DNA from 4 places in the Anaeromicrobium sediminis genome. Region 4 is predicted to be linked to each of the others. Evidence: a T-box and tRNA genes for the amino acid it is inferred to sense, from the RefSeq annotation. Region 4 holds a T-box; the other regions hold tRNA genes.
The links. A T-box is a leader RNA that pairs with one kind of tRNA and senses whether it is charged. The one in region 4 lies ahead of leuS (leucine--tRNA ligase), so its partner is inferred to be a tRNA-Leu.
Positions count from the first base shown of each region.

Region 1: it encodes a tRNA-Leu, which carries the amino acid that the T-box ahead of leuS (leucine--tRNA ligase) is inferred to sense. The anticodon was not compared.
Region 2: it encodes a tRNA-Leu, which carries the amino acid that the T-box ahead of leuS (leucine--tRNA ligase) is inferred to sense. The anticodon was not compared.
Region 3: it encodes a tRNA-Leu, which carries the amino acid that the T-box ahead of leuS (leucine--tRNA ligase) is inferred to sense. The anticodon was not compared.

Region 1 covers NZ_NIBG01000001.1:574,958-578,180, forward strand. The annotation lists gene CCE28_RS02895 (C40 family peptidase) at 1-894, opposite strand, end outside; tRNA gene CCE28_RS02900 (tRNA-Leu) at 1,012-1,097, opposite strand; gene CCE28_RS02905 (ABC transporter substrate-binding protein) at 1,275-2,828, opposite strand; gene CCE28_RS02910 (nicotinate phosphoribosyltransferase) at 2,850-3,223, opposite strand, start outside.
Region 2 covers NZ_NIBG01000001.1:586,329-589,551, forward strand. The annotation lists gene CCE28_RS02945 (metal-dependent hydrolase) at 1-330, opposite strand, end outside; gene CCE28_RS02950 (hypothetical protein) at 623-832, shown strand; gene CCE28_RS02955 (hypothetical protein) at 972-1,637, shown strand; tRNA gene CCE28_RS02960 (tRNA-Leu) at 2,042-2,128, shown strand; gene CCE28_RS02965 (YfjL-like protein) at 2,473-3,223, opposite strand, start outside.
Region 3 covers NZ_NIBG01000001.1:160,298-163,520, forward strand. The annotation lists gene CCE28_RS00795 (hypothetical protein) at 478-984, shown strand; tRNA gene CCE28_RS21955 (tRNA-Leu) at 1,179-1,285, opposite strand; gene CCE28_RS21960 (hypothetical protein) at 1,691-1,852, shown strand; gene CCE28_RS00800 (hypothetical protein) at 2,435-3,223, shown strand, end outside.
Region 4 covers NZ_NIBG01000001.1:6,859-10,081, forward strand. The annotation lists gene CCE28_RS00055 (LCP family protein) at 1-697, shown strand, start outside; gene CCE28_RS21910 (hypothetical protein) at 747-887, shown strand; gene rsfS (ribosome silencing factor) at 1,063-1,416, shown strand; T-box leader at 1,464-1,646, shown strand; gene leuS (leucine--tRNA ligase) at 1,719-3,223, shown strand, end outside.

The sequences.
Region 1 (3,223 bases), 570 kb from region 4:
TCCAGGAAGTAATTGACCTTTTGATACAGGTGTACCTACAGTTGCCTGAGACCTTGATACTCTAGGTAATTTAATCCCCAATTGCTTGTACACATAATAAGTAAAACCAGAACAATCAAATGAATTCGGACCTGTGGCTCCCCATACATATCTTTTACCCATTTTGCCTTTAGCTATGTTTACCACACTTAAAGCTCTACTACTTGCCGCCCCTCTAGAGGTAGTTGTTTTACTTACAACATCAATTAGACTTTTATGAGTCCACCCTTCACTTCCATTTGCAAGTACTATATTATACCAATCACTTTCATATCCCATAATTGATACTTCTTGAGAGTTTACTTTGGCAATTACATTAGCTTCTTTATTAGCTTTTTCTCTAATATTAACACTGTTTCCTTTTATAAATCCCTTAGGATAGTTAGATTGTACTTTAACGTAGTTTTTATTTAGCCACCCTTGTACATTATCTAATTCTACTTTTAGCCAATCCTCTTTTGATTCTACAATTAAAACTTCTGTGTTCTCTTTAATAGTCTTTATAATTGACCCTTTCATATTAGGTTCTTTTCTAAAATTCACATTAGATGTAGCTACTCCCTTTTTATAATTATCATTGGAACCATCTACAACTATATAGTCTCCGTATATCCATCCTGTCTTATCATTTGCTTGTACCTTATACCAATTCTTATTATTTTCTAAAACGTCCACATAAGAACCTAGTTTAATAGTACTTACAACTTTAGAATTCAAATCTGTAGCATTTCTTATATTTACATTGTCTCCTATAATTATCCCTTTATCTAAACCTTCTACAGTTATAGGTATTAACAGAATAGATGTAGCAGCTAAGGTTATTACGGCCTTTTTACACCTTCTTAATATACTCACTTATTTTATCCTCCTAGCAGTTTATCAACTGGTTTATTTTTACAAAAAAGTATTTTTTTGTCTTTTTCCTTCATATTGCAATGTAGACTACTCTTTAGAGTAGTCTATATGTAATTTTGGTGCGGATGGCGGGATTTGAACCCGCACGCCCTGTGAGCACTGCCCCCTCAAGACAGCGTGTCTGCCTGTTCCACCACATCCACATATTAAATTTTATGTCAGTTCAATTATATAATTTTTAAAATTCAATGTCAATATATTAACATTGTTCAAATGTAAGTTGTCACATATTAATTTATTGCGAAGGATATAGGGGAATGTTTCCCCTATATTACCTTATGGTTTTATATTCACAATTTTAAATAACTTCTTTAATTAGATCAATTCTCTATATACCACTTGTTAATATTATTATATATATTAAATAGGTTTGGTGATAAACTTCCCTTTATTTTTTTTGAACTAATTATAGCTTTATTTCTTATAAAAAGGCTTATATAAGACATATCATTCATATATATATCTGTAATTTCCTTTCTAATAACTTCCCTGTCTAGCTCATTAGCTACACCAGGTAGTTTGCTTGTAAGTACATTTAACTCTTCATTTTTATAAGAGAAAAAAGGGTTTTGGCTAGAATTTAACAAGAAATCAGTACTTAAACTTTCTTTCAAATCCACACCCATTAAAACCATATCATAGTCTGACATTTTTATTCTTTTCATATATTCATCCCAATTAACTACTTGAACATTAACATCAATACCTATTTGTGCTAAATCATTTAATATATATTTAGCAGATTTTACTCTTTCATCACTATCATTCACTAATAAGTTCAACTTTATTCTATTGTTAGTCTCCATATTAGCCAAATACTTAAAAGCCTCCACCGTATCTTTAGGGTCCTTTTTATTATTTCCCAGGTCATACTTTACAAAGGGGTAATTGAGTATTGTTCCATGGCCTAAATATATATCATCAATTATTTTAGTTCTATCAATTCCATAGTAAATAGCTTTTCTTAAGTTTATGTCTCTTAATTTTTCATCATTTAAATTTATATTGATAAATTCAAGCTCCAGAGTAGAAAATTCATGAATAATAAGATTTTCATCTTCTTTATATTTATCCCAATCATAGTAATCGGCTTCTACAACATGAACTTCCTCAGATTGCAGCAATGATAATGCCGCTGCGTCTGTTGGAACATATATTCCTTCTATAAAATCAATATAGGGCTTTTCATTCCAATAGTCTTCTCTAGCCCTAAGTAACACTCTTTTACGCTTTTCATAAGATTCAACTTCATAAGGTCCAGTTCCTATGGGAATTATATCTAAACTAGTATATACATTTCCTATTGTTTTAAATTTGTGCTTAGGTATTATTGGAAAAATTAACTTTCTCTCATACTTATAATCAGGTTTATTTAATTTAATTTCTACAGAATAAGATCCCTTAGTATTTATACTTTTAATATTTTCAACTAAATACGCATAGGTTGATATTTCATCTCCATATATGTTTTTTTTCAGTGCATCCACTGTAAATTTAACATCATCAGAATTAAAGTTATACCCATCTTGCCATTTTATATTATTTTTTAAATTAATTATAAGAGTAGTCTCGTCTACATAATTAATATCCTCCGCTAACAATGGAGTTATGTTTAAATCCTTGTCTACTTCAAACAAACTCTCATATATTAATTTATTAAAATAATACATTGATCTACTATTATCTAATAAAGGATTTAGAGTTTTAGCTTGTACTACTGGTATTCTTAAAGTACCACCGTACTTTGAAGTGACTTTTTTCTCCTCTATAACCTTTACTTCTTCATTTTCAGTATTTTTCACCTGGCATCCTTGAAGTAAACATAAACTAATTATAAATATTATTAAAAATATGCTCTTATTAAACTTAGGCATTAATATACCTCCAAAAGTTTATTAAAAAATCTTTTTTAACTTTTTGTTTTCTATCATCCCAGGAATTCTTCCTCTTTTTGCCACAGGTTGTCCATTTACTTCTTTTATATCCATAGTCATATCTATAGCTGAAGCACCAGATATATAACTTCCAACTCCAAATGAATCTGCACCTGCTTCTGATAATAATTTGATTTTTTCTGGCTTTAATCCACCAGATACGAATATTTTCACATTTTCGAATCCATTTATATCTAATTTTGATCTAACTTCCCTTACTAAATTAGGAGTAACTCCTCCTCTTTCACTAGGAGTATCCAGTCTTATAGCATACAGTTTGTCTCCAAGTTCTTTAGCTATTCTTATACTCTCTTCTACTTCATCTTTAAAGGTAT
Region 2 (3,223 bases), 580 kb from region 4:
TACTCCATACGAATTTAACATATCAAAAAGCGAATGAGACAGGGCCCCTAAAAAAGTCCAAAAAAATAATTGCATAAATGGCACAACAAAAAACAACTTTAATGTCACAGCTATGATAGCTGATAAAACGCCTAATCCCGGTATAGTATGTGTCATTCCTCTATGGTGTTTTAAATATAAAAAATCGTCTTTTATTCTAGCCACTACATCTATATCAGGTATAACAGACCCTATTACGCATCCAATTACTAATGGATTAGTTATATCCATTGTATTTTGAGCAAAAGAGCCTATACCCAATCCAATTATGGCATGAGTTAATGGATCCATTACAATTCCCCCTTCATTATTTTCATATTATCATACACTATATTAGTTTACCATAATTTTTGTGCAGTATCAAACTTCAAAAGATACCATTTGAATCGTTTTCCTCTTTATGTTATACTGATATAATGTATAGGTAGAAATAGTGGAATTAACAGACGCGACGGGCCCAAAATTGTTTGCGTCTGTTTTTTAGTTCTCATAAAGTCAAAATAGACATTTTTACCCATTTATTGAACTTCAGTACCAACTGATTTTTTGTTTAATTACAGAATAATTCGGAGGTACTTTTTTTATGGGCAAAACAACAATTATAAGGAGTACAAAGAAGCAAACAGAGGGAACAATTCATATTAATAAATTCATTCATAACTGTAAATTAAAAATCCTTAGACCAAAGACCTATGTTTCTAACTTTCTAGATAGGAACTTTAAAAATATTAGTGTAATATATAATAATATTGGGAATTATTTTACTATAGCATTTGAGGTAGTAACACAATAAAGTGAAAATATATCTATTTTGTAATACATGATACTTGTCATGTTATTGCCCAATTTATGGATTGCTTAAAATCAAAAAACATTCCATATTCTTGCAATGGAGACCACAATTTAAAATGAATAGTGTATGGAGGTTTAATATGGAAAATAAACAATTTAACAAATCAAGAGTAGTAAAATCTAGACCTCATCCAATATTGGCAGGCTTTATAGACTTTTACATGGTAAATCTAGTAATAGGATCAGTTGTATCGATATTTAATACCATTACAGGTATAAATATTTATTATGAAATGAATATTACTGGTGCAGTAATTCTTACGGTATTAATACTAGGTGGAGTAATAACGTATTACCTATTCTATTCGAAAAAAGTTATGTTTTTAAGTTTTGGTGAGTTTTTGACTGGACGCAGAATCGAAAGAAATATAAAAGTATGGACTAACCCATTTAATTGCAATAGGCTTGGGATATTTGTGGTGATTATAATAAATATGATAATGTTTGCGAATGAATGGGATAGTATAAGCCGGGGTTATATATACACATTTACAGGACTCATAGGGAAGTTAATAAGAATTGCCATCAAAGCCTATGCATTGAAAGAGTTCAGCAATAGAAATTTAAATGGATTAATCATACTAATCATAATTTCACTATTATCAATTATTGGTTTTCAAAGTCAAGGTGTTTTCCCTGATGAAATGAAAAAATTCGGAACATATTTTAGTTTAGTAATAGCTGCTTTTTATACTGTGATTTACATTATATATACTTTAATTTTTAAGAAACAGCAAATTCAATAATATATCACCAGCCAATGCTCAAAAACTTAGGGTCTGTGAATGTTTCACAATCTTATTGTGTTACTTTTCAATTTTTAACAGATTTTACCCACCAAAGAATGTATACTGTAAATTCCTTTGAATAGATTTACATCCGAGTTTAAACGTAGTAACACTAAAAGTACATAACGGATTATTCCTTACCAATCTACATATGAACTTCATATACTTTCTGACAATATTGTTTAACAAATATGCTCTTGCTTGACGTGCTTAAACGTCTAGAAATATTAACTGACTTAATTATCAAAGACTTTATTGACATTCTATGGTAAAAGTGCTATTATATTTGTTATCAGCAGATAATCCGTTTGGTGTATTTGGTGAAAATCCATAGTGACCAACGTGTGAAATGTAGTAGATAGGCCGAAATGGTGGAATTGGCAGACGCGACGGACTCAAAATCCGTTGATGGAAACATCGTGAGGGTTCGAGTCCCTCTTTCGGCACCATTGAATAAGCTAGGGTTTAGTACCCTAGCTTATTTTATTTTTATGAAATTTTCTTCTAACCTTCTAACCATTCTTCTAACGGACTAAAACCTTATTGGACCTCTCTTTGTTTATTTCCAATAAAAAAAGAACCTTATTGGTCCTCTCTTTATTTAATCTCTCCGTTTATCCTATTTAAAATTAAAATAACTTATTAAAAGCCACTAACACATGGAACGCATAATGTAGATAATCGTCAACTGATTATTCCACCTAACGAGCTTGCTATATTGCGACGTCCCACATGGGTCTAGTGGAATGTCTGAAAATAGTATGTTAGATGACGGTCTTAACAGCTTTTCATATTATTTATTTACCCAAAATCCATATTTTTCAATAGCTTCTTCCCTATTATCTAATGCATATTGAATAAGTTCAACTAATTTCTCATCTATCATATTACTTTTAATGCTTGATACTCTAATATAACTTTCAATCACAAGATCATATTCATCAAAATAATATCCATTTTTAGTTAGTATCAGATGTAGTTTTTTCAAATTGGATGCAAGAGATTCAACAGACCCATCTACATTGTTCAAAAAAAGAGATACTTTCATATATTTTGCATCATTAATATCTAAGGGCTTATTTAATTTTCCATCAAACTTCTTTTCATAATCCATTTCAACGTACTGTACTGCTGCATTTTTATATGTATATGGATATTCTTTTTTTAATAACGAACTAATAAACAGTGTATACTCCTTCTCCATTCGTAAACAGGTATTCTGTCCACTCAAAACTTGAAATTCAAAATTGTCATATATTTTTCCATGTTTATACATCACATTAAAATGCATATCAATATCCTTTTTCGAATACACATAAGACCAATAATTACCATAATCGAAACTATATCTTGTCTCTCCAACTATTAATTCATATTCTTCATAAGTAGTTTTGACATAATCATTGATTTTTCCAGTTGCAATTCCTTTTGATATGGGATTTCCATTATATGCATCCATTATTACTAAGATAAAGCATATCACTACTACAATAACTGTTATAACTGTTGTTGTAATAATTTTCATTGATAATTTCATTTTTTTC
Region 3 (3,223 bases), 150 kb from region 4:
AATTTGTACTAATAGTTAAGGAGTCATAAAGATATATACACCCATTTGTTTAAAGAAGACCAAAAAGAAGTATCTAGCATTTTAGATAGTAAAGTGTTGGGTAAAAGTTCAATGGTTATTACGCATTGAATAATTTACAATATGTGTATATAATAGTAATGTTATACATGTACAACATATAGGTTTATGGGTTGAAGATAAGCTTATATCCCGAATAATTACATAAACCACTATATGTGGATGAAAAGTCATTAAGTTTTATGGAAGAATAGTTAGGCGAAATTTTTTTAGAGATTTTAGATACTTATGTTTTCATCATTAGAAGGATAAAACAAGAAATTAAAAAATGATAATGCTTTCTTTTTAGAAAAATTAGCTTAGAAATAATGGCTTGATAATATGCAATTGTAATATATGGAGATATAAAACGAAAAGTTGCTCTTGTATCATATTAAAAATATTAAGGAGGGAGAAAATATGACAGTTTCACAATATATTAAAATTCCAAAAGGTGTTAATGTTCCGAAAAATATTTTAGATTCTAAATTTATAAAACCACCACTTGAAGTAATTCAGTTGGTAGAATCAATCTCGCCTGAAAGCCACATTTTTTTTCATGAACATCCAATAGTACAAAAGTCATATCGTAATTACTTAGATATATTTGTTAATGCAAGGTTGACTTATTGGAGAAATTACACTAATGAACCACTTTGGGCTAAAAGCTATGGAGAGGTATTAATATTAAGGGTGCTACATGAATTAGGTCATATTGTATGTGGACATAAAGGCTCTTTAAAGATTGAAAATGGGAAGGTAATACAAATCGTATCTGATACAGAGGTTGAAAGGTGTGAGAAGGAAGCATGGGATTGGGCAATTAGATACAGGAGTGAGAATTTAGAAAATTATATAAATCTTGTTTACAAATGTCAGTTATTTGCTGAAACACATCCATATACGGAAGTAGTAGATTGGCAATAAACTAAACATTTTTTAACTTTAAATAATATAAATGAAGAGATTAAGTAAGAAGAGAACCAATAAGGTTCTTTTTTTATTGGAAATATATAAAGCGAGTGCAATAGGTTTTAGTCCGTTAGAAGAATGGTTAGAAGGTTAGAAGGTAATTTCACGAAAATGAAATAAGCTAGTGTACTCAACACTAGGTATTTCAATGGTGCCGAAAGAGGGACTCGAACCCTCACGGAGTTGCCCCCAACGGATTTTGAGTCCGTTTTTTATTTTAATAGGGATCTGGCTTAGTAATTTCAATATATTCAGCGATTTTTACAATTAGAAATAAATGAATTTATTACTTTCTACTGTATCTTACAACTACTATCATTACCTGTAAAGTACTTATACCATATATTTATACAAATAAAAATAATTCTAATCTATATTCCTACCTTTAAGATACCTTTTAAAAGCTATATAATGATCATAAAAGGGAATTTATGCCCAAAAGGTATCATAATACCATCGGGTAAAAAAATAGCTTATAATGGCTAGGTGTAAAAAAAACAAATAAAAAGTAAAATATCCAGGTTTAGAAAATCCTTAAAGCCATTTAAAACACACCATCACAGAGGTTGAAAATGAATATTGAAGTATCAATTAAAATCCATATATATTCAATTTTTAACGTAAAATCCACTCTCATGCTAAAAATTTGGGTGGGCTCTAAGTGGTAAAGAATAAGAAGTACAAAGTATGTGAAGTTTTAGAAAATATCCCTAATCCCTTAAAAAAACAGCCCTATCAGAGATTGGCAAAAAAGATGTTATATGATAGGGAGAACTATACATATTTTGCATGTTGGAGTGCATTTAATAAAGATCAAATGTAACGGTTTAGAAAATATCCTTAATCCCTTAAAAAATCAGCCCTATCAGAGATTGATCCAAAAAATGATATATGATACGGAGAACTATACATATTTTGCATATTGGAATGCATTTAATAAAGACCCAATGGGAAAAAGGGTTAGGAGGTATTATAGATAACCAACTACTAAATGTACGCTACAAACCAACTAAACGTCAAAATAAAGGTAATTCAATAGCCAAATAGGAGATTTAGAAAGATGTATTATATGGTAATGACCTTACTTAGAAGAAAGTAATCCAAAACTTTATAAAAAATTAAGCCAGTAGAGGATATTCCATTATTAATTAGTGGAAGTCCTTTTTTTTATGCCTAAAAACAAAAATACAATTAAAGAAAGGAGTGATTTATATGACATTAATTAAAAAAATATCTACACAGGTACGGTAAAAGAGAAATTTAAAGTAAAGATATGATAACTATCTAGTGAGCTAGGAAACTTAAAAGGAATTGGAAGATGATAGAGAAAATTGTTTCTAAATAGTCACTAATAGATTATGCAGCAGAAATTTATAATTACAGATTAAAAAGGGGGACTTTAAACATGAAAGTTAAATGTATGTTAGATGAAAAGAAATATAATAGTAAGCCAAAAGGAGATGAAATAGGAAAGATTGTTAAAAGGTTAGAGAAATCTGAATGTAATATAGGTATAAGCGATTTAGCAGGTTTAATGGTACAAGGATGTACTTTTAGACCTGCTTTTTTAAATGGAAGTAAAGATGAAAATTGGATTTCACAACAATTATTTGCACTAGATTTTGACAAAGGGACTACAATTGAGGAAGAAATAAGTAGATGTAGGCAATTAAATATAATGCCTATATTCGGATATACTACTTTTTCTCATAGTGAAAAGCGTCATAGATTTAGGTTAGTTTTTTGTAGTAATAAAATTTTTACTATTTATGAAGAAGCTGAAAAAGTACAAGTAGCATTAATGAATTTATTTAATAAGTGTGATCCAAAAAGTAAGAATATAAGTAAGTTATATTTTGGGGGCACAAATTTAATATTTGAAGGATATGATAATAAATTAGATATTGATGGATTACTTTTACATAATAAATTACTTAAAAAAAAGATTTACAAATGCAACAATGGTAGTCGTGAGAGAAAAGGGGTACAAGATATAAAAGATATAAATATATCTAATGTATCTTGTACCCCAAAAACCCATTTGCATAATATGAATATTATTAATGCAATAAAAACGCATAATACGGAGTATCTAAAAAAATATATAGGAAATAAACATCAGATAACGTTTGAAACTAAAGAACAATTTTTTGATTTTATAAGAAAAATAGATTTGGGCGAGTTATTGGAATTA
Region 4 (3,223 bases):
CAGAACTGACACTATGATGTTAGCTTCTATTGATACGGATACGAAAGAAATAAGCGTCATATCTATACCTAGAGATTCAAGAGTTGTAATAAGAGGAAGAAGTAAAAAAGATAAAATAAATCATGCCCATGTCTATGGAGGTATGGAACTTACAAAGAAAGCTGTAAAGGATTTATTAGGTGTTCCTATAGATTACTATGTAAAGATAAATTATGAAGGATTAGGAAAGGTAGTAGATACATTAGGAGGAATAGAAGTGGATGTTCCTATGAACATGAAGTATTATGATCCTTATGCAGATCCTCCTTTAAGAATAAATATAAAAAAGGGTAAGCAGGTACTAGATGGAGATAAGGCTATGCAATTTGTTAGATTTAGAAAAGGGTATAAAAATCAAGATTTAGGAAGAATACAAGCACAGCAAATGTTTATTAATGCAATTATAAAAAAGGTTAAATCACCTAGTATTATAGTTAAATTTCCAAGGCTTATAAAGACTTTCAGTTCTTATGTGGATACGGATATGCCCTTATCTACTATGACATATTTAGCTATAATGGCTAAGGATTTTGATTTAGGATCCATCCAAATGACTACAATACCTGGTGATGTGAAAACCATAAATGGCGTTAGTTATTTTATACCTGATTTAGACGGGGTAAAAGAACTAGTAAATAGACTTGTGTATAATCGATAGGAAGTAAAAAATAAAATGTCATTCTAGAATGACATTTTATTTTTTTAACATGAATAGGATAGCAAATAAATTAGTAGGCTTAGGATTGATATTAATATTAATTAACTATATAATAGTTAATGTTATAGAATTTAGAAGTAAAGATAAATATAATAATAAGGGAAATGATAAAAAGAATAAAGTTAATTAATATTAAGTTTATAGGATAAACCTGTTCTATTATTTCAAAAGATTGACTAATAATAAATAAGGATGTATTTTTACTTATTAAAAGAGTTTTTCAGCAGGTCTAGAAATTACCTTATTTAACATTTATTCCATATATATTTATGCTTTAACAAACATATTGTAGCTAGGAGGATTTTATGATAAATAATACTATGGAAACGGTAAAAATCATAATAAAGGCAATCGATGAAAAGAAGGGATTAGATATTAGGATTTTAGATATAAATAATGTATCTAATATTGCGGATTTTTTTATTATAGCCCATGGAAAATCCACAAGACAAGTAAAGGCTATTGCTGATGAAATAGAAAAATCACTGAAAGAAAAAGCAGTTTTATTAGGTCATAAGGAAGGTTATAGGGATGGTAAATGGATATTACTAGACTATATAGATGTGGTTGTTCATGTCTTTACAGAAGATGAGAGAGCTTTTTATGGAGTGGAAAGAGTATGGAAAGATGCTAAGGATATATGCCTTGACAACTTCTAAAAAACAAATTATAATAAAGTAAATTTTGTGGAATTAAAAGTAAATATAGTAAAATAGAGGAGTAGTAAAATTGGATTTTTTTCAGAGAATCGATGGTTGGTGTGAATCGGTAGAAGGAAAATTTGAACTTGCCTCATGGAAATAAATAGGTTAGTTACCTTTATAAAACTATTAAAGAGGACATGGACATGTCAATTAGGGTGGTACCGCGGGTATTTCTCGTCCCTACTAGGTGGATGAGAAGTATTTTTGGTACTTTTTTTTGTAAATAAACAAATTAGAAGAAAATTAGGAGGAGTTTTATGTCTAGGTATGATTTTAGTACAATTGAAAAAAAATGGCAGAGCTCATGGGATAAGGATAATGCCTTTGAGACAAAGAATGATACAGAAAAAGAAAAATATTATGTTTTAGAAATGTTTCCTTATCCATCAGGAAAGTTACATATGGGACATGTTAGAAATTATTCTATAGGTGATGTGTTAGCTAGATTTAAAAAAATGAAAGGCTATAATGTTCTTCATCCTATGGGATGGGATTCCTTTGGTCTTCCAGCAGAAAATGCTGCCATTAAGCATGGAATACATCCTAACAAATGGACTTGGGAAAATATTGAAGAGATGAGAAATCAATTAAAAGAATTAGGCATAAGTTATGACTGGAATAGGGAAGTAGCTACTTGTCATCCAGATTACTACAAATGGACTCAATGGATTTTCTTACAAATGTATAAAAATGGACTAGCATATAAGAAAAAATATCCTGTAAATTGGTGTCCATCATGTGAAACAGTTCTTGCCAATGAACAGGTTGTTGGTGGCCTATGTGAGAGATGTGATACGGCAGTAGGTAAAAAGGATTTAAGTCAATGGTATTTTAAAATAACAGATTATGCAGATGAATTATTAGAGGATATAGAAAAATTAAAGGGATGGCCAGAAAAAGTTAAAATAATGCAAAAAAATTGGATTGGTAAGAGTACTGGAGCAGAAATGTCCTTTAATATTGATGGGTTTGAGGAAAAATTAGATATATTTACTACTAGACCAGATACTATTTGTGGAGTAACATATATGGTTTTAGCTCCAGAACATCCATATGTTCAAAAGTTAGCAAAAGGAACTGAGAATGAAGAGTCTGTAACTAAATTCAAAGAAAAATTACAACATATGTCTGAAATTGAAAGAACGTCTACAACAGTAGAAAAAGAGGGAGTTTTCCTAGGAAGATATGCTATTAACCCTGTTAATGGTAAGAAAATTCCAATATACATAGCAAACTATGTACTTATGGATTATGGTACTGGTGCTATTATGGCAGTACCTGCCCATGACGAAAGGGATTTTGAATTTGCAAAGAAATATAATCTTGATATAATTCCTGTAATAGAACCTAAGGATATGAAACTAGATGAAAACATGGAATGTGCCTATACTGGGGAAGGGATAATGATAAATTCTGGAGACTTTAATGGTACAGATAGTAAAGAAGGAATAGAGAAGATGGTAAACTTCCTAGAAGAAGAAGGCCTAGGGAAGAAAACTATCAACTTTAGACTTAGAGATTGGTTAATCTCTAGACAAAGATATTGGGGAACGCCTATTCCTGTAGTATATTGTGATGACTGTGGTACAGTGCCTGTAGAAGAAAAGGACTTACCATTAGAACTTCCAACGGATGTAGTATTTTCTGGTAAAGGAAAATCTCCACTTACTACAAGCGAAAGCTTTATGTATACTTCTTGTCCAAAATGTGGCAAAAAGGCTAAGAGAGAAACAGACACAATGGATACTTTTGTAGATTCTTC